2 regions of the Cupriavidus sp. FW305-46 genome follow, and region 1 is predicted to be linked to the other one. Evidence: predicted binding sites of a transcription regulator. Region 1 holds the regulator's gene; the other holds the start of a gene.
What was found. Region 1 encodes FliA, which starts transcription of late flagellar genes. Its sites were predicted from a motif close to CTAAAGTTTNNNNNNNNNNNGCCGNTA; they were not measured.

Region 1 (10,740 bases):
CCCACGCTTCGATAATCCCTGCTGACGAATAGCGGCCTGCCGCTTCGCACGGAGCATGGATGTCCGAAGAAAGCGACCTCGAGAAAACCGAACCCGCCTCACCCCGGCGCCTGGAAAAGGCGCGCGAGGAGGGGCAGGTGGTGCGTTCGCGCGAGCTGGCCACGTTCATCATGCTGATCGCCGGCGTGACCGGCCTGTGGACGCTGGGCGGCCATCTGGGCCGCAGCCTGAACCAGGTGATGCAGGGGGCGCTGCGCTTCGAGCCGGCAACGGCGTTCGATACCTCGCGCATGCTGTCGCGCTTCGCCCTGATGGCGTGGGACAGCCTGCTGGCCTTCTTGCCCCTGCTGCTGTTGTTCGGCGTGGCCGCGCTGGCCGCGCCGCTGCTGCTGGGCGGCTGGGTGTTCTCGACCAAGTCCTTCGCGCCGCAGTTCTCGCGCCTGTCGCCGCTGGCGGGGCTGGGCCGGATGTTCTCCGCGCATTCGCTGGTGGAGCTGCTCAAGGCCCTGGCCAAGTCGCTGCTGGTAGGCAGCGTCGGCGCCTGGGTGCTGTGGAAGCGCCTGCCCGAGGCCATCGCGCTGATGAATGCGCCGGTGCAGGAAGCGCTGCTGCATATGGTCGACCTGGTCATGCATTGCTGCCTGGTGGTGTCGCTGTCGCTGCTGGTGGTGGCGGCCATCGACGTGCCGTGGCAGTACTGGGAGTTCTTCAAGAAGCTGCGCATGACCAAGGAAGAGGTCAAGCAGGAATTCAAGGAAAGCGAGGGCGACCCGCATATCAAGGGCCGCATCCGCCAGCAGCAGCGCGCCATGGCGCGCCGCCGCATGATGACCGAGGTGCCCAAGGCCGACGTGGTGGTGACCAACCCCACCCACTTTGCCGTGGCGCTGCGCTACGAGGAAGGGCGCATGGGCGCGCCGCGCGTGGTGGCCAAAGGCACCGGCGATATTGCCGCCCGCATCCGCGCACTGGCTGCCGAGCACCGTGTGCCGCTGATGTCGGCCCCGCCGCTGGCGCGCGCGCTGCACCGCCACGTGGAGCTGGGCCAGGAAATCCCCGCCGGACTCTATACCGCCGTGGCTGAAGTGCTGGCCTGGGTCTATCAACTGAAGCACTGGCACTACTCGCAGGGCCCGCAGCCGCAGGCGCCCGCGGACCTGCCGGTGCCCGATGAACTCGCCGTACCGGAAATGCGCGAATGAACGCTCTGAGCAACCTGTTCAACCTGCCCGGCCTGCGCTCCGCCGGCCAGCTCAAGGCCATGACCGGGCCGCTGCTGATCATCATGATCCTGGGGATGATGATCCTGCCGCTGCCGGCCTTTGTGCTGGACCTGCTGTTCACCTTCAATATCGCGCTGGCGATCATGGTGCTGCTGGTCAGCATGTACACGCAGAAGCCGCTGGACTTTGCCGCCTTCCCTGCGGTGCTGCTGTTCACCACGCTGCTGCGGCTGTCGCTGAACGTGGCGTCCACGCGCGTGGTGCTGCTGGAAGGCCATACCGGCCCGGACGCTGCTGGCAAGGTGGTGGAGGCCTTCGGCCACTTCCTGGTGGGCGGCAACTTCGCGGTCGGCATCGTGGTGTTTGCGATCCTGGTGGTGATCAACTTCATGGTGATCACCAAGGGCGCGGGGCGTATCGCCGAAGTCGGCGCGCGCTTCATGCTGGATTCGATGCCCGGCAAGCAGATGTCGATCGATGCCGACCTGAACGCGGGCCTGATCGACGAAGCCGCCGCCAAGAAGCGCCGCGCCGAAGTGGCGCAGGAATCTGATTTCTACGGCGCCATGGACGGTGCCAGCAAGTTCGTGCGCGGCGACGCGGTGGCGGGCCTGCTGATCATGTTCATCAACGTCGCCGCCGGCATGGTGGTGGGCATGGTGCAGCACGACCTGGACTTCGGCACCGCCGTGCACAACTACACGCTGCTGACCATCGGCGACGGCCTGGTGGCGCAGATCCCGGCGCTGGTGATCTCCACCGCCGCGGGCGTGATCGTGTCGCGGGTGTCGAACGAGCAGGACGTGGGCGAGCAGCTCACCGGCCAGCTCTTCGCCAACCCGCGCGTGCTGTACCTGACCGCCGGCATCATCGGCCTGATGGGCATCATCCCGGGCATGCCGCACTTTGCCTTCCTGCTGCTGGCGGGCGTGCTGGTGTGGATGGGCCGCTACGTCGCTCGCCGCGCGGCCACGCAGGCGCAGACCAGGCAGCGCGAAGAGCGCACCCCGGCGGTGGCGCAGGAATCGACCGAAGCCAGCTGGGACGATGTCACGCTGGTCGACCCGCTCGGCATGGAAGTGGGCTACCGCCTGATCACGCTGGTGGACCGCGCGCAGGACGGCGAGCTGCTGGGCCGCATCAAGAGCATCCGCAAGAAGGTGGCGCAGGAGATCGGCTTCCTGGTGCCGGTGGTGCATATCCGCGATAACCTCGAACTCAAGCCCAACGCTTACCGCATCACGCTCAAGGGCGTGGAGATCGGCCGCGGCGAAGCCATGCCGGGCCAGTGGATGGCGATCAACCCCGGCCAGGTCAGCGGCACGCTGCCGGGCGCGGCCACGCGCGATCCGGCCTTCGGCCTGCCGGCGGTGTGGATCGATGCGGGCATCAAGGAGCAGGCCCAGTCCTTTGGCTATACGGTGGTCGATGCCAGCACCGTGGTGGCCACGCACCTGAACCACCTGATCCACATGCACGCCGCCGAGCTGCTGGGCCGCCAGGAGGTGCAGGCGCTGCTGGACCGCATCGCCAAGGACTCGCCCAAGCTGACCGAAGACCTGGTGCCGAAGACCATCTCGCTGACCGCGCTGCAGAAGATCCTGCAGAACCTGCTGGACGAAGGCGTGCCCATCCGCGACATGCGCACCATCCTGGATGTGGTGGCCGAGCACGCGCCCAAGATCAGCGACCCGAACGAGCTGACCGCGATGGTGCGTGTGGCGCTGGGCCGCGCCATCACGCAGCAGCTGTTCCCGAACAATGCCGACCTGCAGGTGATCGGCCTCGATGCCGGCCTGGAGCGCGTGCTGTCGCAGGCGCTGACCAATGGCGGCGGAATCGAGCCGGGCCTGGCCGATGCGTTGCTGCAGCAGACCCAGGGCGCGGTCACGCGCCAGGAGCAGATGGGCATGGACCCGGTGCTGCTGGTGCCGTCGCAGCTGCGCCCGCTGATGGCGCGCTTCCTGCGGCGCACCATGCCGCAGCTGAGGGTGCTGTCGCATGCCGAAGTCCCGGACAACCGCAATATCCGCATCACCGCCATGATCGGCGCGTGAGGAGTCAAAGATGAGCGTAGCCAAGTTTGTCGCGGCCAACGGCCGCGAAGCCATGCGCCAGGTGCGCGAAGCCATGGGTCCGGACGCCGTGGTGCTGTCCAACCGCACCGTCGAGGGCGGCGTGGAGATCGTCGCCATGCGCGATATGGATCTGGGCAGCGTGCAGGCCACCGCGCAGGTCTACGTGCCACCCGCGCCGGTGGTCGAACCCGCCGCCATCGGCGACCTGCGCGGCGAGCTGCAATCGATGCGCGCGATGCTGGAGCGCCAGCTGGCCGGGATCAGCCCTGCCCCAAGCGCGGTTCCAAGCGCGGCAGCGCACGGCGTGGCCGCCAGCGACCCGCTGCGCGAATCCCTGTTTGAATGGATGGTCGGCGCCGGCTTCTCCGGGCAACTGGCGCGCACGCTGCTGGCGCGGCTGCCGCTGGGCTATGACCGCCCCGCGGCCATGGGCTGGATCCGCACCGAACTGGCAAGCAAGCTGCCGGTGCTGGGCGATGAGGACAGCCTGTTCGCGCAAGGCGGCGTGCTGGCACTGGTGGGTCCCACCGGCGTAGGCAAGACCACCACCACGGCCAAGCTGGCGGCGCGCTTCGTGCTGCGCCACGGCGCCGACAAGCTGGCGCTGCTGACCACCGACAGCTTCCGTATCGGCGCGCACGAGCAACTGCGCATCTACGGCGACATCCTGGGCGTGCCGGTGCATGCGGTAAAGGATGCCGCCGACCTGCGCTTCGCGCTGGCGGCGATGAAGGACAAGCACCTGGTGATCATCGACACCGTCGGCATGAGCCAGCGCGACCGCAGCCTGTCGGAACAGATCGCGATGCTGGCCGGCGTGCCGGCGCCGGTGCAGCGCGTGCTGCTGCTCAACGGTGCCAGCCACGGCGATACCCTCAATGAAGTGGTGCATGCCTACCGCCATGACGCCGCGCCCGATGGCGGCGGCATCGATGGCTGCATCATCAGCAAGCTGGACGAAGCCACCCACCTGGGATCGGTGCTGGACGTGGTGATCCGCCACCGATTGCCTGTCTTCTATGCCTCCACCGGGCAGCGCGTGCCCGAGCACCTGGAACTGGCCAACAGCACCGCACTGGTCGAGCGCGCCTTCCTGACGCCGCGCCGGGGCTCGGTGTTTGCCGATGCCGATGCCGCGCGCCGTGCCGCCGCTGGCGCGGGGGAAGAGACAACTGTGCGCGGTGGCGCCACCGACGTGCTGCGCTCGCTGACCGACAGCGCCGACGCGCTGGGCCAGTGCGTGGCCGAACTCAACGGCGCGGGCCTGGGCTTCGACCTGGCCCGCTCGCTGTGGCAACAGCGCAGCGCCGGCGCGCCCGCCCTGCGCGCGATGTCGCAGCAGGTGCGCGAAGCGGTCTGCCGCGACGTGACCCGCCAGTGCGAGCAGTACGTGCTGGCCTGCGCCGCCACGCTGCAAGTGGCCGTGCCCGGCCGCCGCACGCCGCAGCCGATGCAGCACACGCTGTGGCTCGCCGACCGCGACGGCATGCCGCTGGCCGCCACTGTGACCCCGACCGGCCGTGCCGGCCAGCCGTTGGGCGAGGCCGAGACCGATGCCGCCAGCCTGCGCGCCGCCATGAGCGCCGCGCGCAAGGTGGTCAACCTGATCGATGCCGTGCCGACCGCCGCCACGCTGGCGCGCTGGCAGCAGGCCGGCGAGCGCTGGGTGGGCGGCGCGCGCAAGACCGCGCGCGTGGTCAGCGCCGGCGCCGCCTGGAAGCTCGATGCGCTGGCCGACACGCTGACCTTCCACGCCGTGGGCGAGGACACCGTGCGCGAGCGTGAAGCCGTGCGCTGGCTGGCCAGCGCCGAAGTGCGCGTGCCGGACAGCCCGGCGCGTGGCAAGGGCACGCCCGAAGGCGGCATCGATGCCTGCCTGGTGGTGGCACGCCTGGCCGACCGCGCCACCGGCGAACTGCTGGATACCCGCTACCTGCTGTGCGATCCGGCGCTGGCGCAGGACGCCGCACAGGTAGCGCGCTGGGCCCTGTGGACCGACGCAGCCGATGCGCGCCTGCGCACGCTGCGCCACGCCATCGACCACTTCGCCCAGGACGCCGAAAACGGCCACGCCGCCGGCGCCGCGCTGGCCGCGTTGCAGCTGGGCCTGTCCGTGCTGCGCCTGGAACACGCGCCGACCGCGGCCGCGCCCGCCTTCCTCGCGCGCCTGGCTGGCCGCACCGTGCGCCAGGGCGTGCCGGTGCCGGGCACGGTGCTCAATGAAGGCATGGGCCGCATGCTGGCATTGCTCGACGTGCTGGAAAACTATCCGGGCCGCGGCAGCGCCGTGTCCGCTGAAACGATGGAGGTGCTGCAGTGAGCGCCCTCGCCATGGACCAGGCCGAGAGCCTGCGCCGGATGCTGGCGCCGCGCACGACGCGCCGCATCGCCGTGGTCGCCAGCGAACGCGGTGCCGGCGCCACCACCGTGGCGCTGGGCTTGTCGCACGCGCTGGCCATGCAGGGCGAACGCGTGCTGCTGGTCGACGAAGACGCCGCCGCGGCGCGCGCCACGCGGCTGTCCGGCGCCAGGCCCGCCGGCACCCTGGCCGATGTCAGCGCAGGCCGACTGCCGCTGGACGCTGCGGCAGGCACCGGTCCCGGTGGCGTGCTGTCGGTGCTGCAGGCTGGCCGGCCTGTGCCGGGCAGCGCCTTGCCGGCTGCTGCTGCGAGCGGTTTCCGCAGCGTGCTGGTGGATGCCTGCGTCGATGCCGACGGCGCGCTGTCGGCGCTAGCGGGCAGCGCGCACAATGTGCTGATCGTGATGCGGCCTGAGCTGGCGTCGATCACCGCCGCCTATGCCTGCATCAAGCGCCTGCACCACTTGTATGCCTGGCGCCAGTTCCACCTGATCGTCAACATGGCGGCGAGCGAGGCTACGGTGCAGGCGATCCTGCGCAACCTGGCGCGCACGGCCAGCCAGTACCTGGGCGTCGAGGCGCTGTGCGCGGGCTGGCTGCCGTCGGACCCGCTGGTGGCGCGCGGCGTGCAACTGGGGCGCTGCGTGGTCGAGGCGTTTCCGGCGGCGCCGGCCACCACCGCGCTGCGCCGCACCGCCGGCAGCATCGGCGCCTGGCCGCTGCGCGCGGACACGTCCGCCCCCGCGCCCGCAGCCGCAATGGCCTGAGCCTGCCAGCCATGCCATCCAACCGAACCAGACCCTGAGCCAGCCCCCGCCGCACGTTGCGGCGGTCCAGCAATCCAGCATTCACGAGAATTGCACCATGTACACGATCCAGGGAAAGCTCGAACAGGCCGATGTGGTCAAGGCGCATGCACAGCTGGTGCGCCGCATCGCCCTGCAACTGGCCGCCAGGCTGCCTGCCAGCGTGCAGATCGACGACCTGATCCAGGCCGGCATGATCGGCCTGCTGGATGCCGCCAAGCGTTATGAAGACACCCACGGCGCGCGCTTCGAAACCTATGCCAGCCAGCGTATCCGCGGCGCCATGCTTGACGAGGTGCGCGCCAACGACTGGCAGTCGCGCAGCCTGCGCCAGTTCACCCGGCGCATCGAGCGCACGCAGCGCGGGCTGGAGCAGAAGCTCGGGCGCGCACCGGTCGACTCCGAAGTGGCCGAGGCCATGGAGATGGCGCTGGACGAATACCAGTTGCTGCTCAATGAGGTCTATGGCTGCCAGCTGCTGCACTACGAGGATTTCGAGCGCTCCGGCGAAGAAGACTTCCTGGACCGGCACCTTGGCGGCAGCGATGACGGCAACCCGCTGACCGTGCTGATGGAAAGCGGCATGCGCGAGGCACTGGTGCGCGCCATCGAACGCCTGCCCGAGCGCGAAAAGCTGGTGCTGTCGCTGTGCTATGACCAGGAACTGAACCTGCGCGAAATCGGCGCGGTGCTCGATGTGACCGAGTCGCGCGTGTGCCAGATCCGCGGCCAGGCGATCACGCGGCTGCGCAACCAGTTGCGCGGCTTGCTGTGATGCAGGCGCTGGGCCGCGCCGCGCGCGGCGCTTGCTGGCTGCTGGCTGCCGTATCGGCCTGCGCCTGGGCCGCCATTGAGGGCGGCACCCGCCATGCCTGGACCGGATCGGTCAACGGGCCGGCACTCCACTGCCGCGGACAGCGCGCGGTGTCGCCGCCGATCCTGCCCACCGGCGTCTTGCCGCAGTCAGAAGGGGTCATCACCTCGGTGCGCTGGCGCTACAGCTTCGCCAAGACCCCACCGCTGGAACTGCAAGCCTATCTCTGCAATGCCCAGCGCTGCGTGCTGCTGCCGCAGGCGGAAGGGAAGACCGATGCGTTCTTCGGGGATGATGCCACCAAGGGCTTTGTATTTGCGTTCCGGGTGCCGGGGCAGGGGAGCCTGGTGCCGGTGCTTCAGGGGCGGAGTAATGAGGTGGTGGTGGGGTTTCGGTAGGAGTGAATGTTCCGTTCTTTCGTCACTTCTGAATAAGTGACGAAAGAACGGAACATCTGGCGATCCCCTCAACCCGCCGCCAGACTCACCCCACCCACCCCAGCCGCCGCCTTCCCATCCTTCCCATACAACCCCGCATCCCCGCCACTATGCTGGCGCAGCGCCTGGATGGCTTCACGGGTGAAGTCGAGATGGGCGTCCACAACCGCCCCGTTGAGCGCATTGGCGTCACGCGCGGTGCGGGCCGCAAAGATCAGCCCGCGCCAGGCATCGGCCACCGCCGGTTCGACCTGGCGGCCGAGCAGCTGGCCTTCGGGGCCGGCGCGCAGGCCCAGCGCGCCCATCTGGGCTTCGCGGGCCTTGAGTTGGCGGGACAGGGCCTGGCCCAGTTCAACCTTGCGCGTCAGCAGTCCGCTCAGGGACTGGAAGTCGCCCCGCTTGAGGGCGTCGCGCTCTTCGGCGAGGAGTTGGCCGAAGGCCTGGATGCCTTCGGTTTCGCGCTGCAGGGACTGGATCAGGCTCTGGTTCATTTGGGCTATCGCGGTTCAGCCTGGCCAAGCTCGCGCAGGGTCGCGAGCAGGCCGTCGGCAATCTTGCCCGGGTCGATCCTGATCCGGCCCTCGGCGATGGCCTGGCGGATCTCTTCGACCTTGGCGGTGTCGATATCGTCGTCCGCGGGCTGCGTCAGGCGGGCGCTGATGTCGCGCACCTGGGCGGCCAGCGGGCTGACGCTCAGGCCGGCGGACGGCGCCGCGGCGCTGGCCGGCGCGGCCTGGGGCCGGGCGGCGGCGGCGTCCGCGGGGGCGTCGGCGGGCCGGGACGAGGCGGTGTGGTTGATCTTCACGGGGCGTTCCTTGCTGGTTTCCTATGGCATTACGGTCGCGCCGGCGAATTCTTTAGGGCGCTCGCCCCGATTTCGCCGCGCGGCGGTTTCGGCGGCATTTTCGCATGCCGCCCGCCACGGGTTTCCAGTCTTTTGGCCACGATCAAGGCACTTTCGGGGGGTTACTGCAGCACCACGGTGTCACCGCTGCGCACCAGCCCGTTGACCACCTGGCCGCTGCGCAGGCGCACCTGCACGGTGTTGCCGGTGGCGGCGTCGGCCAGCACCTTGCCTTCGCTGGTGATCTGGAAGGCATCGCCTTCCACGGCCACGGTGACGGTCTGGCCCTGGCGCACGGCGATGGCCTTGCGCAGCAGGTCGGCGCGTATCGGCGAGCCGGCGGCAATACGGTTGGCGGTGACCGCGCCGGCAAGCTGCGCCGGGTCGGTGATCACCGCGCGCGGCAGCGTGCCCAGGTCGCCCTGGCGGACTTCGATATCGGCCTGGCCGACCGGCTCGCCCGGGCCCAGCGCGCGCGCGGCGACGTAGTAATCGGTCAGCACCGCCACGCGCGCCTGCATGTAGCGCACCCACGGCCGCTCACCGCCGCAGCGCACGCCGACGGAGACGCGGCCCCACGGCGACGTGCCGGCGGGCAGGAACGGGTCGGGCGCAAGGCAATCCGGCGCGCGCCCACCCGAAGGCGGTGCCACCTGCACGCTGACCTTGCCCGGCAGGCCGGCGGTCTGCTGCAGCAGGAAGCGTTCCACGGCAACGCGCGCGGGGTCTTCGGCAAAGGGGCTGGCAGCGGGATTGCCTGCATGAGCGGCCTGCTGCTGCCCGTGCGCGGCCGGCGCCTGCATGGCGACGGGCATGACCTGCGCGGGCGCGGCACCGGCGGCGGCCGGGCCAAGCAGGCAGGCCGCCAGCAGGGCTTGCGCCAGGCTGCGGGCGTTGCGGCGATTCTGTTTCATCTGGACTTCCCGGCAAGGACGGCACGGCATGCACGGCATGCCTGGCGCCCGGCCCCGTGACTGGCTGCGCGCCCCGTTTACATCTGTCATCGGGGTCCCATTGTAGGCAGCCCCTCGCGCGAGGGCGGGCCGAAATGCATGGATTTCCCGTCCTTATTCATCCGATTGGCGTGACAGGTCGCCGCCTAAGATGGCAACCCTGAAGAAGGTCGTTCGCTCCGTTCATGTGAGCAGGGAGATGCCAGGATGATTGACAGACTCGACGCGGCACTACGTTTCCAGCAGGAAGCGCTGAGCCTGCGCAACCAGCGGCAGTCGGTGATTGCCTCCAACATCGCGCACGCGGACACGCCCGGCTACAAGGCGCGCGATTTTGATTTCTCCAGCACGCTGGCGCAGAGCGTCGAGCGCGGCCATCGCAATGAAGGCATGTCGCTATCCACCACCTCGGTGCGCCATCTGCCCGCGCAGGCCCCGGGGCGCGAGGAATTCGACCTGGCCTACCGCATCCCGCTGCAGTCCAGCGTCGACGGCAACACCGTGGAAATGGATGCCGAGCGCGTGGCCTTCGCCGACAACGCCGTGCACTTCGAGTCCGGCCTGACGGTGATGAATTCCAAGATCAAGACCATGCTGGCCGCGATCCAGCAATAAATCGAGCAGTAAGGGAGAGAGCGCATGCCGGCAATGAACATCTTCGACGTCGCGGGCTCGGCCATGGCCGCGCAGTCGCAGCGCATGAACGTGACCGCTTCCAACCTGGCCAATGCCGACAGCGTGGTCAGCCCCGACGGCCAGGCCTATCGCGCCAAGCAGGTCGTGTTTGGCATGGCGCCCACGCCGGGGCAGACGGACATCGGCGGCGTGCAGGTGCGAGGCGTGTCGGAAGACCCGTCGCCGCCGCGCATGGTGCACAACCCCACGCACCCCATGGCCAATGCCCAGGGCTACGTGGTGATGCCCAACGTCAATCCGGTGGAAGAGATGGTCAACATGATCTCGGCCTCGCGCTCCTACCAGGCCAATGTGGAAGTGCTCAACACCGCCAAGAACATGATGCTCAAGACGCTGACGATCGGCCAGTGACAAGCCCCGGCCTGTATCGGCAACGCCTCCACCAGCACGCAGACAACGAACCGACATGACAACCACCTCCGCGGTAGGCAGCAACACCCAGGGCATCAACGACGCCCTCAAGAGCGGCAGCGCCAGCGCGTCCGAGCTGCAGAACAACTTCCTGACCATGCTCGTCACGCAGATGAACA
Region 2 (10,740 bases), on a different contig from region 1:
GGGCGCAGCAGCTCCCACGCCATCGGCACGCCGGGCCAGGCTTCGCCGGCAAAGCGGAACTGCTGCGTGGCAAGCAACTCCAGCTGCTGGCGGACCACGCCTTCGGTTGCCGGATGGATGGCCGGGCCGGCTGCCGCGGCCTGCCGGCCGGCGTCCGCCGAGGCGGTGTCCGGCAGGCCAGCACGCGCCGCGTGGGGGATGAGGCTGTCCGGCGCGCCAGCCTCCGCGGTGGTCTGGTAGGCCTGCGTGGCCAGCGCCGCGGCGGACTGGCGTTGGGCCCCCGGTCCGGCAGCGGCTTCGCGGCTGTAGGCCGCCGTGGTGGCGGCGCCTTGCCGCAGCGCCTGTTCCGCCGCCGCATGGCTATGGGCCACGCGCGGATTGCCGGCCGAGGCCAGCGCTTCAGCCAGCACCTGCGAGGCCGGAATCAGCGGCGGCGCCGAGGGCCGCGCCGGCTCTGCCGCTACGGCACCGCCGGCATAGGTCAGCAGCGAAGACGGCGGCGGTGTTGCCGCGGCTTGCGCAGTGCCACCTGGAGCAGCCGCTCGGGCCGGCACCGGCACTTGCGCCTGCGGCTCCTGGCGGATGCCGGGCAACGCGCGCGCGCCGGCAACCCACTGCGCCAGGTGCGATTCGTAGAACAGGCCGCTCTGCCCGACCGTGTTGGCAAGGGCCGCCGCGGCGGCCTGCGCGGACGCTGGCGTGGGCGCGGCGGCCAGCAGCGGGCCGGCGCTGCGCACCGGCTGGGCCTCGGTACCGTCCATCACCGCCAGGATGGCGCGCGCCGCCGCGCTCAGCGATTCCTGCGTCGAAGTGCCCGGCAGCAAGGTAGCCTGGCCTGCCAAGGCGTTGGGACCGGTGGCCTGCTGGCTGTGGCGGATCGCCTGGCCGGTGGAGTTCTGGACATTCGACTCGGTGGCCTCGGGCACGGGCTGCAGCGCCGCCAGCTTGTCGATGGCAAGCGCGGTGCGCAGCGGTTGCGGGTCCGGGGCCTGACCGGGTGTCAGGCCTGGAGGCAGATGGATGCCGGTCATACGGGCCGTGTGAATGCAGACGGCGGGCTTTCCGGCCCGCCGCGGTGAGTAGCGCAGCGGTCAGGCTGCGTCAGGCGGTGGCGCCGTAGGCGGCGGACAGTTCGATCTGGCGGCGCGAGCTGGTCAGCATGTCGCCTAGCTTCTTCAGCTGCGGCATGGCCAGGTCGCGGATGCGGGCATCGTAAGTGAGGATGCGGTCCAGCAACTGGTAGCGGCGCATGCGCTCCGCATCGGAGAACGGTGCCTCGTGGTCCATCTGGCGCAGGCGGTCCACCAGGGCCAGGTAGCCCTGCTGCAGCGCGGTGACGGTGTCCCAGTCAGCTGCCTGGGCGGCTTCGTGCATGCGTGCGGACAGCGCGAGGATTTCCTCGTAGCAGTCCACGATCGGGGAAAACTCGGGAAGGGAAGCCATGTCAGTTGTCCTGCAAGGCGGGTTGCTGATTTGCGGCCGCGGCCGTGTCGTCGATCTGCGCCCAGGCCGAAGCCAGGCTTTCGAGCAGCGTGTCGACCTCGGCCAGCAGGGCCGCGTCGCTGCGCAGGTTGGCCAGCATCAGCCGGCGCACCATGTACTCGTACAGGGATTCGAGGTTGGCGGAGATCTCGCCGCCAGCCTCATGGTCGAGCACGGCGCGCAGGCCGTTGTCGATGATGTCGATGGCTTTGGAGATGGCGTTGCCGCGTTCGGCAATGTTGCCGCCTTCCAGGTGGAACTTCGCCCGCGCTATGGCTGCGCGTGCGCCGTCGTAGAGCATGGCGATCAGCTTGTGCGGGCTGGCGCTCATGGCACCGGTCTGGACGCCGACCTGGGCGTAGGCATTGATGGCGTGACGTGCGTACATGAATGGACCTCGCTATGGGAAAGGCACTGCGCCCGGTCACGGGCGCCCTGCGGCAGCTTACTTCTTGCCCGCGTTGTTGAGCGCGTTGAACTGCTGTGTCAGGTAGCTGCTGGTCTGGTTCATCTGCGATACCACCAGGTCCAGTTGCGTGAACTGCTTGCGGTAGCGCTCCATTGTGTCGGTGATGCGGTCCTGCTGCTTGGCGTAGTCGGCGGCGATGTCCTTCAGCGTCTTGTTGATGCCGTCCTGTGCCGACTTCAGCGCGCCGTCGGTGGCGCTGAAGCTCTTGATCGTGTCGGAGATCTGGCGGCCATAGCCACCGGTCTTGCCGTCGCCGCCAAACAGCTGCGTCACGCCGGGAAGGTTCTCGTTCAGCGCCTTCGTCAGCTTGCTGTCGTCCACGGAGATGGTGCCGTCCTTCTGGAACGACACGCCGATCTGAGAGAGGCTGTTGAGCGTTGCGCCTCCGGTTTGCGGCGTGTTCAGGACACCGCGCAGACGGATCTGGATGTTGCGCAGCACAGCGTCCCCGGTCAGCGCGGAGCTGGTGCCCTCGCTGGCATCAAATGCCGTCAGCTTGGCAGCTGTGGACTGCAGATTGTTGTAGGCCGTGGCGAACGCAGTGACCGCCGCCTTCATGGAATCCGTGTCACGGGTGACCGAGACGGTGCTGGTGCCTGTCTTGTTCAGCGTCAGCGTGACACCCTGCACGGCGTCGGTGACGGCGTTCTTGGCGCTGGTGACGGCGATGCCGTTGACCGTCAGGTTGGCATTGGTGCCGCGTACCGTTTCTCGCACCCCGTTGGCCGTGGTGCCCGATGCGTTCATGGCTGCGGGGTCGAAGCCGATCAGGTTCTGGAGATCGCCGTCGCTGCTGGAGATCTTCATGCTGTTGGACTCGCCGGTGTTGCTGGAGGTCATTACCAGACGGTAGGGCGTGCCGCTGCCATCGTTCACGATGCTGGCGGTGACGCCGATGTTCGCCTTGTTGATGGCGTCGCGGATGCCTTGCAGCGAGTTGTTGCTGCTGTCGATGGTGACGGTCTTGGTCGATCCCGCGGTGGGCGTGAAGCCGGGCGTGCCATAGCTGCCGGTCGCGCTGTCGTAGCCGGTCACCTGGCCGAACTCGAACGACAACGTGGCGGGCAGCGTGCCGGTGACAACTGCGCCGGTCTGGCTCGCCTGGCCGCCGCTGACCAATGACTGCGCCTGGGCCAGGCTCGTCACATTGACCGAATAGCTGCCGGCCACGGCCGATGTGCTCGTTGCGACGCCAAGCACTTCGGTATTGCTGGTCGTGGCCTTGACTGAGCTGAACGTCGCGGCTTCGGACAGTTTGGCGGCGGATGCCTGAAAGGCGGACAGGACGCTTTGCAGCGTGCCATAGGCGGACAACTTGGCCTGGTAGGCGGTCTGCTGGTTCTTCAGCATCGTCAGCGGCGCGCTTTCCGCGGTGGTCAGCTTGTCGAGCAGACCTTGCAGATCCAGGCCGGAAGCGCTGCCCAGGGAGGAGATGGATGCCATGGCTGTACCTCGTTTCTTATTAACGTCTTCAGGGAGATCGGAGAGACCTTCTTGTCTTCCTGGCTTCAGGCTGACTGGTGGACCAGCAGGCCTTGGAGCTTGTTCATGGCGCGCGCGATCCGCATGACCTCTTCGGACGGCAACTGGCGGATCAGCTCGCCGGTGTCGCGGTCGATCACCTTGGTGATGACCTTGTGCGTGGTCTCGTCGATCTCGAACTGCAGGCCGATGGTGGTGGTGCGTAACGCATCGCTCAGTTCGCGGACCGCTGCCGACATGTCTTCCGGCAGGGTTTCCACGCTGTTGGCCGGGAAGCCGCCAGCCGCGCTCGCAGTACCAGCGGCGTTGCGGACTGGTGCCTGCGGCGCCGTGCCCGCGAAGGTGCGAGGCTGAGCAGAGGAGACTGCGGAAGCAGCGGAGGGTATGGCCATGGTCGGGTCTCGTCAGTCGTCGTAGTCGACACGGGGAAGTGCTAAGCAAGTGGTGGTCCGCTTGCTTAGCACTCCGGCAAAAAGCCGGGCCGAAGTGGCCCGGCTTTCTGCGGAGGGTTGCGGCGCGATTAACGCAGCAGCGACAGCACGCCTTGCGTGGTCTGGTTGGCTTGCGCCAGCACCGAGGTACCAGCCTGTTGCAGGATGTTGCCGCGGGTCATGTTCGACACTTCCGTGGCGTAGTCTGCGTCTTGGATGCGCGAGCGCGAGGACGACAGGTTGGTGATGGTCGTGCCCAGGTTCGAGATCACCGAGTCAAAACGGTTCTGCACGGCACCCAGCGAGCTGCGCAGGTCGTCCACGATCTTCAGGGCGGAGTCCAGCAGAGCCTTCGGGTTGTTCGAAGCCGTGCCCTTGTACTCGGTGGTAGTGCCCAGAACGATGGCGATACCGTCGGTGCCTGCGCCGTCAACGTCCGTCAGCGTGGCGGTGGTGTTGGTCAGGCTGTTCGTCTCGAAGTTGTGGCCTTGGATGGTGATGTAGCCAACGGCGGCACCGTTGGCATCGGCTGCCACCTTGATGTTGTACGCGGCGGCGGCAGCCTGCAGCGAGCCGTCCTGGTACGTGATCGTGTTGGCCGTCTTGGTCAGCGTTACGGCGCCAGTTGCGTCGGCAACGTTCACGGCGTACATGTCATCGCCGGACTTGGCGACGTATTGGGCGGTAGCGTTACCGTTCGAATCCAATACACGGTGCAGGCTCGTCGAGCCAGCCGCGACGCCGAGGCCGGTTTCCACGGCACTCATGTTGACGTTTTGCAATGCGCCGGACGCACCCACTTCCGTCACGGCGTCGCCGACCTTCGGCTGCGAACGTGCCACCGAGAAGCCAGACAGGCCCAGGGTCTTCGAGCTGATTTCCTTCAGGTTGATGGTGATCGTTTCGCCGTCATTGGCGCCCACTTGCACGGTCAGCGGCTTGGCGTTGCCGGACAGCACCTTCACACCGTTGAAGTCGGTCTGGGCCGAAGTGCGGTCGATTTCGTCCAGGCGCTGCTTGATTTCGTCCTGGATCGACTTCAGGTCGGAAGCCGAGTTCGAGCCCGTGGCGGCCTGCACGCTCAGTTCACGGATGCGTTGCAGGTTGTTGTTAACTTCGGTCAGCGCGCCTTCCGTCGTTTGCGCCAGCGAGATGCCATCGTTGGCATTACGCTGGGCTTGCGTCAGGCCGCGGATGTTGGAGGTGAAGCGGTTGGCGATGGCCTGGCCGGCAGCATCGTCCTTGGCGCTGTTGATGCGCAGGCCCGACGACAGGCGCTGGATCGCCGTGTTCAGCGACGATTGCGACGTATTCAGGTTGTTCTGAGTCATCAGAGACAACGAATTGGTGTTAATGACTTGCGCCATGGTACGACTCCTATATGCAAAGTTTTGGGCATTCCGGCTAGTGCCGTAACGTTGGCGGCCTGCTTTGCAGGGCGTAGAGTGCCTCCGTTGCTTGGGTTATCGACCGGGCAAGGCAAAGGTTTAGAGTGATCTCCGCGATAGTTTCGCGGGGTGCCGGCAGGGCGGGCTGAGGCCCCGCGCGGCAGGGCAGGAAGGCGCGTGGGGCGGGCGTTGGCCTAGCGGCGCTTGCTGGTGCGAGGGATGTAGATCGGCAGGAAGTCCGGCTCTGGAGCCAAATCCGGCGCCACCGCCGGCGCGTCCGGCGCATTGGCCAGCGTGACCAGGCAGATCGCCCGCTTGTAGACCACCGTGGGCCGGATGTCGTCCGGCTGCCGGCCAAGCAGCACCACGTAGTCGTCTGACGCCAGGACGAGGCCCTGCAGCCGGGCGCCGGTGGACAGGTGGACGATCACCGGGGCCTGGCTGGTGCTGTATGCCGCAAATTGTTGGTGTTGCAGTTGTTTCCGGCTGCGTGACTTGGGCCGGGTTTCCTTCTTCTTCACAACGACTCCGGAAGAGCCCGCTAGGGTTCTGGCGGCTGATAACAGTCCGTTGGCCGGCGGCTTGAGGTGCAGCGTGGCCAGGGCGGCAAGAGAAACATCCGCTCTCGGTAACGGCGCTGATGCCGGCGGTTGGCGCTGCCAGAAGAGAAGGGGAGTACTTCAGCGCCGAGAGTAGCAAAGTTTTTTCAAGCGTTGACGAACCGCACGCCGTTCCTGGAATAGAGGCTTTGCTCTATAAAAGTTGTTGCTCTCGAAGCTGCGATATTGTAACAGATTGTGCGCTGCCGCATACTGCGGTTAGAGCGTTGGGCCGGCAGGCGCCGGTCTGGGCCGGCCCGCGAGGAAATTGCCAGCCCATGCGAAAAATGCCCTGATGTAGCGTCAGGGCTAAAACCGCCAAAAGTGCGCAAACAATCTCATATCGTCATGAGGGAATCCCCTGATAGAAACAGGATTTACACCTCATGTAAGCGCGTTTATATTCTTGGCAAGAGCCTTTCAGCTCGAGCAGTCCTGGAAAGCCTACGAGCACCCCGCGCGTAGGCTTCTTTTTTTGCCTGCGTCGTTTGAATCGCGCTCTGTGGCGCTGTGGCTGGTGCGGCTGGTAAATCCGACCGGCCGTTCGGAATGCCCAAGGCGATTAAACGCCACTTTCGCGCCGTGCAATCCTCCGAAATGCGAGGGTTTTTGCCACTAATTCTCATTTCCCTTCAAGAAGTGTCCGCTGAACGCCGATAGTCGGCGCGGCCCTCAGCCGACCGTCGTGGCGGTGCCGCGGGCCACGCGCCGCCGTGCGCGCGCTGCCAGGCCGGCGCCCAGCACCCAGCGCAGCGCCGGTGCCAGCACATGCATGCCCGCGAGTGCTGCCGGGCGCCGTATCGAAGGGCCGTCCAGATCGAGCTGTTGCCGTGCCCACGGCGGCAGCAGTGCGATGCCCGCGTCGGCCATGATCCGCACCGCCGGCTGCAGCAGCGGGTTGGCCACCGGCATCTTCCGCACCAGCCGCACTACTTCGCTGGTGCGTTCGCTGGCCAGCAGCGCAGGCCGCATGGCCTCCAGGTAGGCCGTGACTTCGGCGCGCGAGCGCGGCACGTCGGCCGCGCCCAGCATCTGGGCGATGCGCGCAACCTCGTCGTAGTAGCGATCCTGCTCGGTGCCGCTCAGTGGTCCGACATAGCGCAGATAGCCAGCCAGGAAGCTCGAGACCTCGGCCACGTGCACCCACGTCAGCAACGCCGGGTCGGAGGCGGCATAGTGCCGCCCGTCCGGGGCCACGCCGACCACGCCGGCATGGATGCGCCGTACGCGCCCGATCAGCGCCATGGCATCGGCACGGCTGCCGTAGGTGGTGCCGGCGATGAACTGCGCGGTGCGCCCCAGGCGCCCCTGCATGTCGGTGCGAAAGCTGGAGTGGTCCCAGACCCCGGCCAGCGCCAGCGGATGCAGCGTCTGCAGCAGCAGCGCACTGACGCCGCTCGCGAGCATTGCCGGAAAGTCGGCATGCACGCGCCAGCAGACCGCGTCGGGCCCGAACAGGCCGGGATCGCCCGGCGGGTTGTCGTAGTCGAGGGTCAGGCCGGAATTGCTGCGGGTCAGCGCGCGCACGTGCGCGCCGGCGCGCTCGCGCAGCCTGGTGGAGAGATGGTTCAGCGGGCCGCGTCGTGGCTGCGCAGAGCGGCCGGCGGCGGGGTCGGTAAAGCTGGACAAGGCCGGTGCCTGAATCGGAAAGTCAGGGCCAGCATACACGGGATGCGGGGCGATGTGCGCGGGGTCATGCCGCTGCGCTTGCCGCAAAAAGGGCCGGAGCCCCCTTGCGGGAGTCCCGGCCTGTCAATCTCCGGCGTATGCCCCTGCGGCCGCACCGCATGTTGCTGCCGCACATACCCGGAAAGCTGCCTGTTGTCGTGGCTGGTGCGGCTTACTTACGGCTGGCGTTGTCCGCCTTGCTGGCCACCCTGTTGCCCGCCCTGGCCGCCTTGCTGGCCGCTGCGTTGGCCGCTTTGCTGGCCCGGTTGCGAGCTGCCGCGATCTTGCTGCTGTTGTTGGTCCTGCTTGCGGTCCTGGTTACCCATCTGACCGCCGCCTTGTTGTTGTCCCGGCTGCTGCTGGCTGCCGCGCTGGCCAGATTGTTCCTGCTGCTTCTGTTCCTGCGGCTTCTGGCCCGACTGCGATTGACCCGGCTGTTGCTGCTGTCCCATTGCTAGCTCCTTGACGCGGCGAACTGCCGCATTCCCTGTTTCGCAATCGCCATGCCAAGCATGGAAGGACCCGGGTGCCGCCAGCAATGGCCTGTAGCGGGGAATGCAGCACATCACGCGGCGGGCGCTTTTACAACGGGCGGCCCGATTTACACACCCTGGATACGGTCGCGGACGCCTGGTGCGGCCTGGCTGGCAGGTATGGAGCTTGCTGAAATATGCCTTACCAGTGGTTCCGCGTGCCAGGCAAGGCCGGCAACGGATGCGCTGGTGACCCGAAACAGGAGGCAGCCATGCGTTTTTCCCGAATCCCCGCGCGCGCCGTGCGGATGGCCTGTGTTGCTGCAGCGCTGGCGGTGGCCGGCAACACCCTGGCGCTCGACAAGAGCGGCCTGATCCTGGTTGCGGCCGACGATACCCCTGTGGCACCCGTCAATTCCGCGCCGGGCATGCCCGGCCGTGCCGACCCTGACCGGGGCGCCGCCCCGGACGTGAGCGCCGACAAGGCCAAGCGGGCCGTCGAGGACGGTGCCATCACCACCAGGATCAAGACCAAGCTGCTCACGACCAAGGACCTCAAGTCCACCGGCATCCGTGTGAAAACCAGGCAGGGCACGGTCGACGTGAGCGGCACGGTGCCGAGCCAGCAGCAGCACGACGTGGCGCTCGACGCGATCCGCAGCGTCGAGGGCGTGACGTCGGTCAATGACAACCTGAAGGTGTCATCGCGGTAAGCGGGTTTGTCCGATGCTGAGGGTAAGCTCCCCTCTCCCGCGCGCGGGAGAGGGAGAACGCAATCGGAATTTGGCCGCCTGCCTAAGCCGCGTGCTTCCTGCGCGTAGTGCTTGAACTCTTGCGCGCGGCCGGCGCGTGCGACTCGCGCTTGGCCGGTGCACGCTTGGTCTTGGCGGCGGTGCTGGCGCGCTTGGCAGGCGGGGTCGCAGCCCGCTTGGCAGCCGGCTGCTTCCTGGCGGCGGCATGCCGCGCAGGGGCCTTGCGGCGCGCGGGCGTGGCGTCTTCCTTGTCTTCCTTGCCGCGCTGGCCCAGGCTCTGGCGCAGCAGCGCCACCATGTCGATGACCTTGGCGCCCTGGCGCGGCGCTTCTTCCTCTTCCGCAGGCGGGGTCAGCTGGTGGGTCTTGCCGGAGTCGATCTTTTCTTCGATGCGCGCCATCAGGTCGTCACGATAGCTGTCGCGGTACTGTTCCGGCTCCCAGTCTTCGCTCATGTCCTCGACCAGCTTGGTGGCCATCTCGATCTCGCGCGCATGCGCGCCGGTAGGTTTGCCGGTGGCCGCCTTGGGCAGGCGCAGTTCGGAGATGGGCAGCACCTCGTCGGCAAAGCGCATGGTGTTGAGCACCAGCGCGTCGCCGTGCACCAGCATCGCGGCCAGGTGCTGGCGGGCGCGCAGCACCACCAGCGCCAGCGCGGCACGCCCGGTGCGGCGCATGGTTTCGTGCAGCAGCGCGTAGCCGCGCTCGCCGCGCTTGTCGGGCTCGAGGTAATAGGGCGTGTCGAAGTAGTACGGCGGGATGCTCTGCGCGTCGACAAAGCTGACGATATCCACTGTCTGCGTGGCCTCGACATTAGCCTGGCGGAAGTCTTCCTCGTTCAGCAGCACGTATTCGTCCTTGGCGTACTGGTAGCCCTTGACGATATGCTCCTTGTCGACCGGCTTGCCGGTGCTCTTGTTGATGCGCTGGTAGCCCACCGGCGCCATGTCGCGCACGTCGAGCAGGTCAAGGTCCAGCGTCTGGCTGCGCGACGCGGGCCGCAATACCACCGGGATATTGACCAGGCCAAAGGTTATGGCGCCTTTCCAGATGATGCGTGACACGTGAGGGCTCCTTTGCCAGCCGCACGGGCACGTTGCGGCGGCGGGGGCGGCAGATCGCCCGGAGGCGGGTCTGCCACCGGTTCGGGCGGGCCCGGCGGAGGTTCCGGCGGCGGGGTTTCAGGCTTGCGCGGCGGGATGTCGGGATCGGGCGTGGTATGCACGGAGCTTCCTTGTTCAAGGGTGGATGGGAGCGGCGGCTGGCATCGGCATCGCGCTAGGGATGGTCCGCGCTGAGTGCGTCCAGCAGCCGTGTCAGCGCGTCCAGGTCGGCCGGCTTGACCAGGTGCTGGTCGAAGCCGGCTTCCAGCGCGCGGCGGCGGTCCTCGGGCTGGCCGAAGCCGGTCAGCGCCACCAGCGTGGCGCCGCGCATCTCGGGCAGCGCGCGCAGGCGGCGCGCGGTCTCGAAGCCGTCCATGGCGGGCATGCCCAGGTCCAGCAGCACCACCTCAGGCCGGGCATCGGTGGCGCGCGCCAGCGCGCTGGGGCCGTCGGCGGCGGTCACCACCGTATGGCCGAGCGTCTGCAGCGTCATCATCATGGCCTCGAGCGCGTCAGGGTTGTCGTCCACCACCATGATTCGGCGGGGTATGCCCCGGTGCGGCGCGGCGCGGCCGGAGCCTGGGTGCCACTTCTGCCACGGCTCCACCGGCAGCGTCACCGTGAAGGTGCTGCCCTGTCCGGGGCCGGGGCTGTCGGCGCGAATGGTGCCGCCATGCAGGCGCACCAGCTTTTGCACCAGCGTCAGGCCGATGCCGGGACCGTCCTGCTGGAACGCGCTGCGCGGCGGTTCTGGCTGGGTGCCGTCGTCGCGCGGGGCCAGCGGGTCGAACAGCTGCCGCTGCAGTGCCTCGGACAGGCCGGCGCCGTTGTCGCGCACGCGCACGGTGACGCGGGCGCCGGACGCGGCATCGGGCGCGGTGTCCGCCGCGCCGT

Region 2: a site for FliA is predicted at 5,329-5,355, ahead of AC3WON_RS00080 (FliC/FljB family flagellin). Genes of this name have one in related genera too.

What each region holds. Positions count from the first base shown of each region.
Region 1 is NZ_JBYSZI010000049.1:31-10,770, forward strand. It holds gene flhB (flagellar biosynthesis protein FlhB) at 60-1,202, shown strand; gene flhA (flagellar biosynthesis protein FlhA) at 1,199-3,280, shown strand; gene flhF (flagellar biosynthesis GTPase FlhF) at 3,291-5,621, shown strand; gene AC3WON_RS22165 (MinD/ParA family ATP-binding protein) at 5,633-6,427, shown strand; gene AC3WON_RS22170 (RNA polymerase sigma factor FliA) at 6,525-7,241, shown strand; gene AC3WON_RS22175 (flagellar protein FlhE) at 7,241-7,678, shown strand; gene AC3WON_RS22180 (flagellar protein FlgN) at 7,747-8,208, opposite strand; gene flgM (flagellar biosynthesis anti-sigma factor FlgM) at 8,214-8,522, opposite strand; gene flgA (flagellar basal body P-ring formation chaperone FlgA) at 8,684-9,475, opposite strand; gene flgB (flagellar basal body rod protein FlgB) at 9,722-10,129, shown strand; gene flgC (flagellar basal body rod protein FlgC) at 10,154-10,561, shown strand; gene flgD (flagellar hook assembly protein FlgD) at 10,617-10,740, shown strand, end outside.
Region 2 is NZ_JBYSZI010000001.1:13,806-24,545, reverse strand. It holds gene fliK (flagellar hook-length control protein FliK) at 1-1,031, opposite strand, end outside; gene AC3WON_RS00100 (flagellar protein FliT) at 1,102-1,443, opposite strand; gene fliS (flagellar export chaperone FliS) at 1,445-1,870, opposite strand; gene fliD (flagellar filament capping protein FliD) at 1,928-3,394, opposite strand; gene AC3WON_RS00085 (flagellar protein FlaG) at 3,460-3,825, opposite strand; gene AC3WON_RS00080 (FliC/FljB family flagellin) at 3,954-5,231, opposite strand; gene AC3WON_RS00075 (RNA chaperone Hfq) at 5,447-5,773, opposite strand; gene AC3WON_RS00070 (oxygenase MpaB family protein) at 6,524-7,480, opposite strand; gene AC3WON_RS00065 (hypothetical protein) at 7,639-7,977, shown strand; gene AC3WON_RS00060 (BON domain-containing protein) at 8,265-8,705, shown strand; gene ku (non-homologous end joining protein Ku) at 8,788-9,807, opposite strand; gene AC3WON_RS00050 (response regulator) at 10,022-10,740, opposite strand, start outside.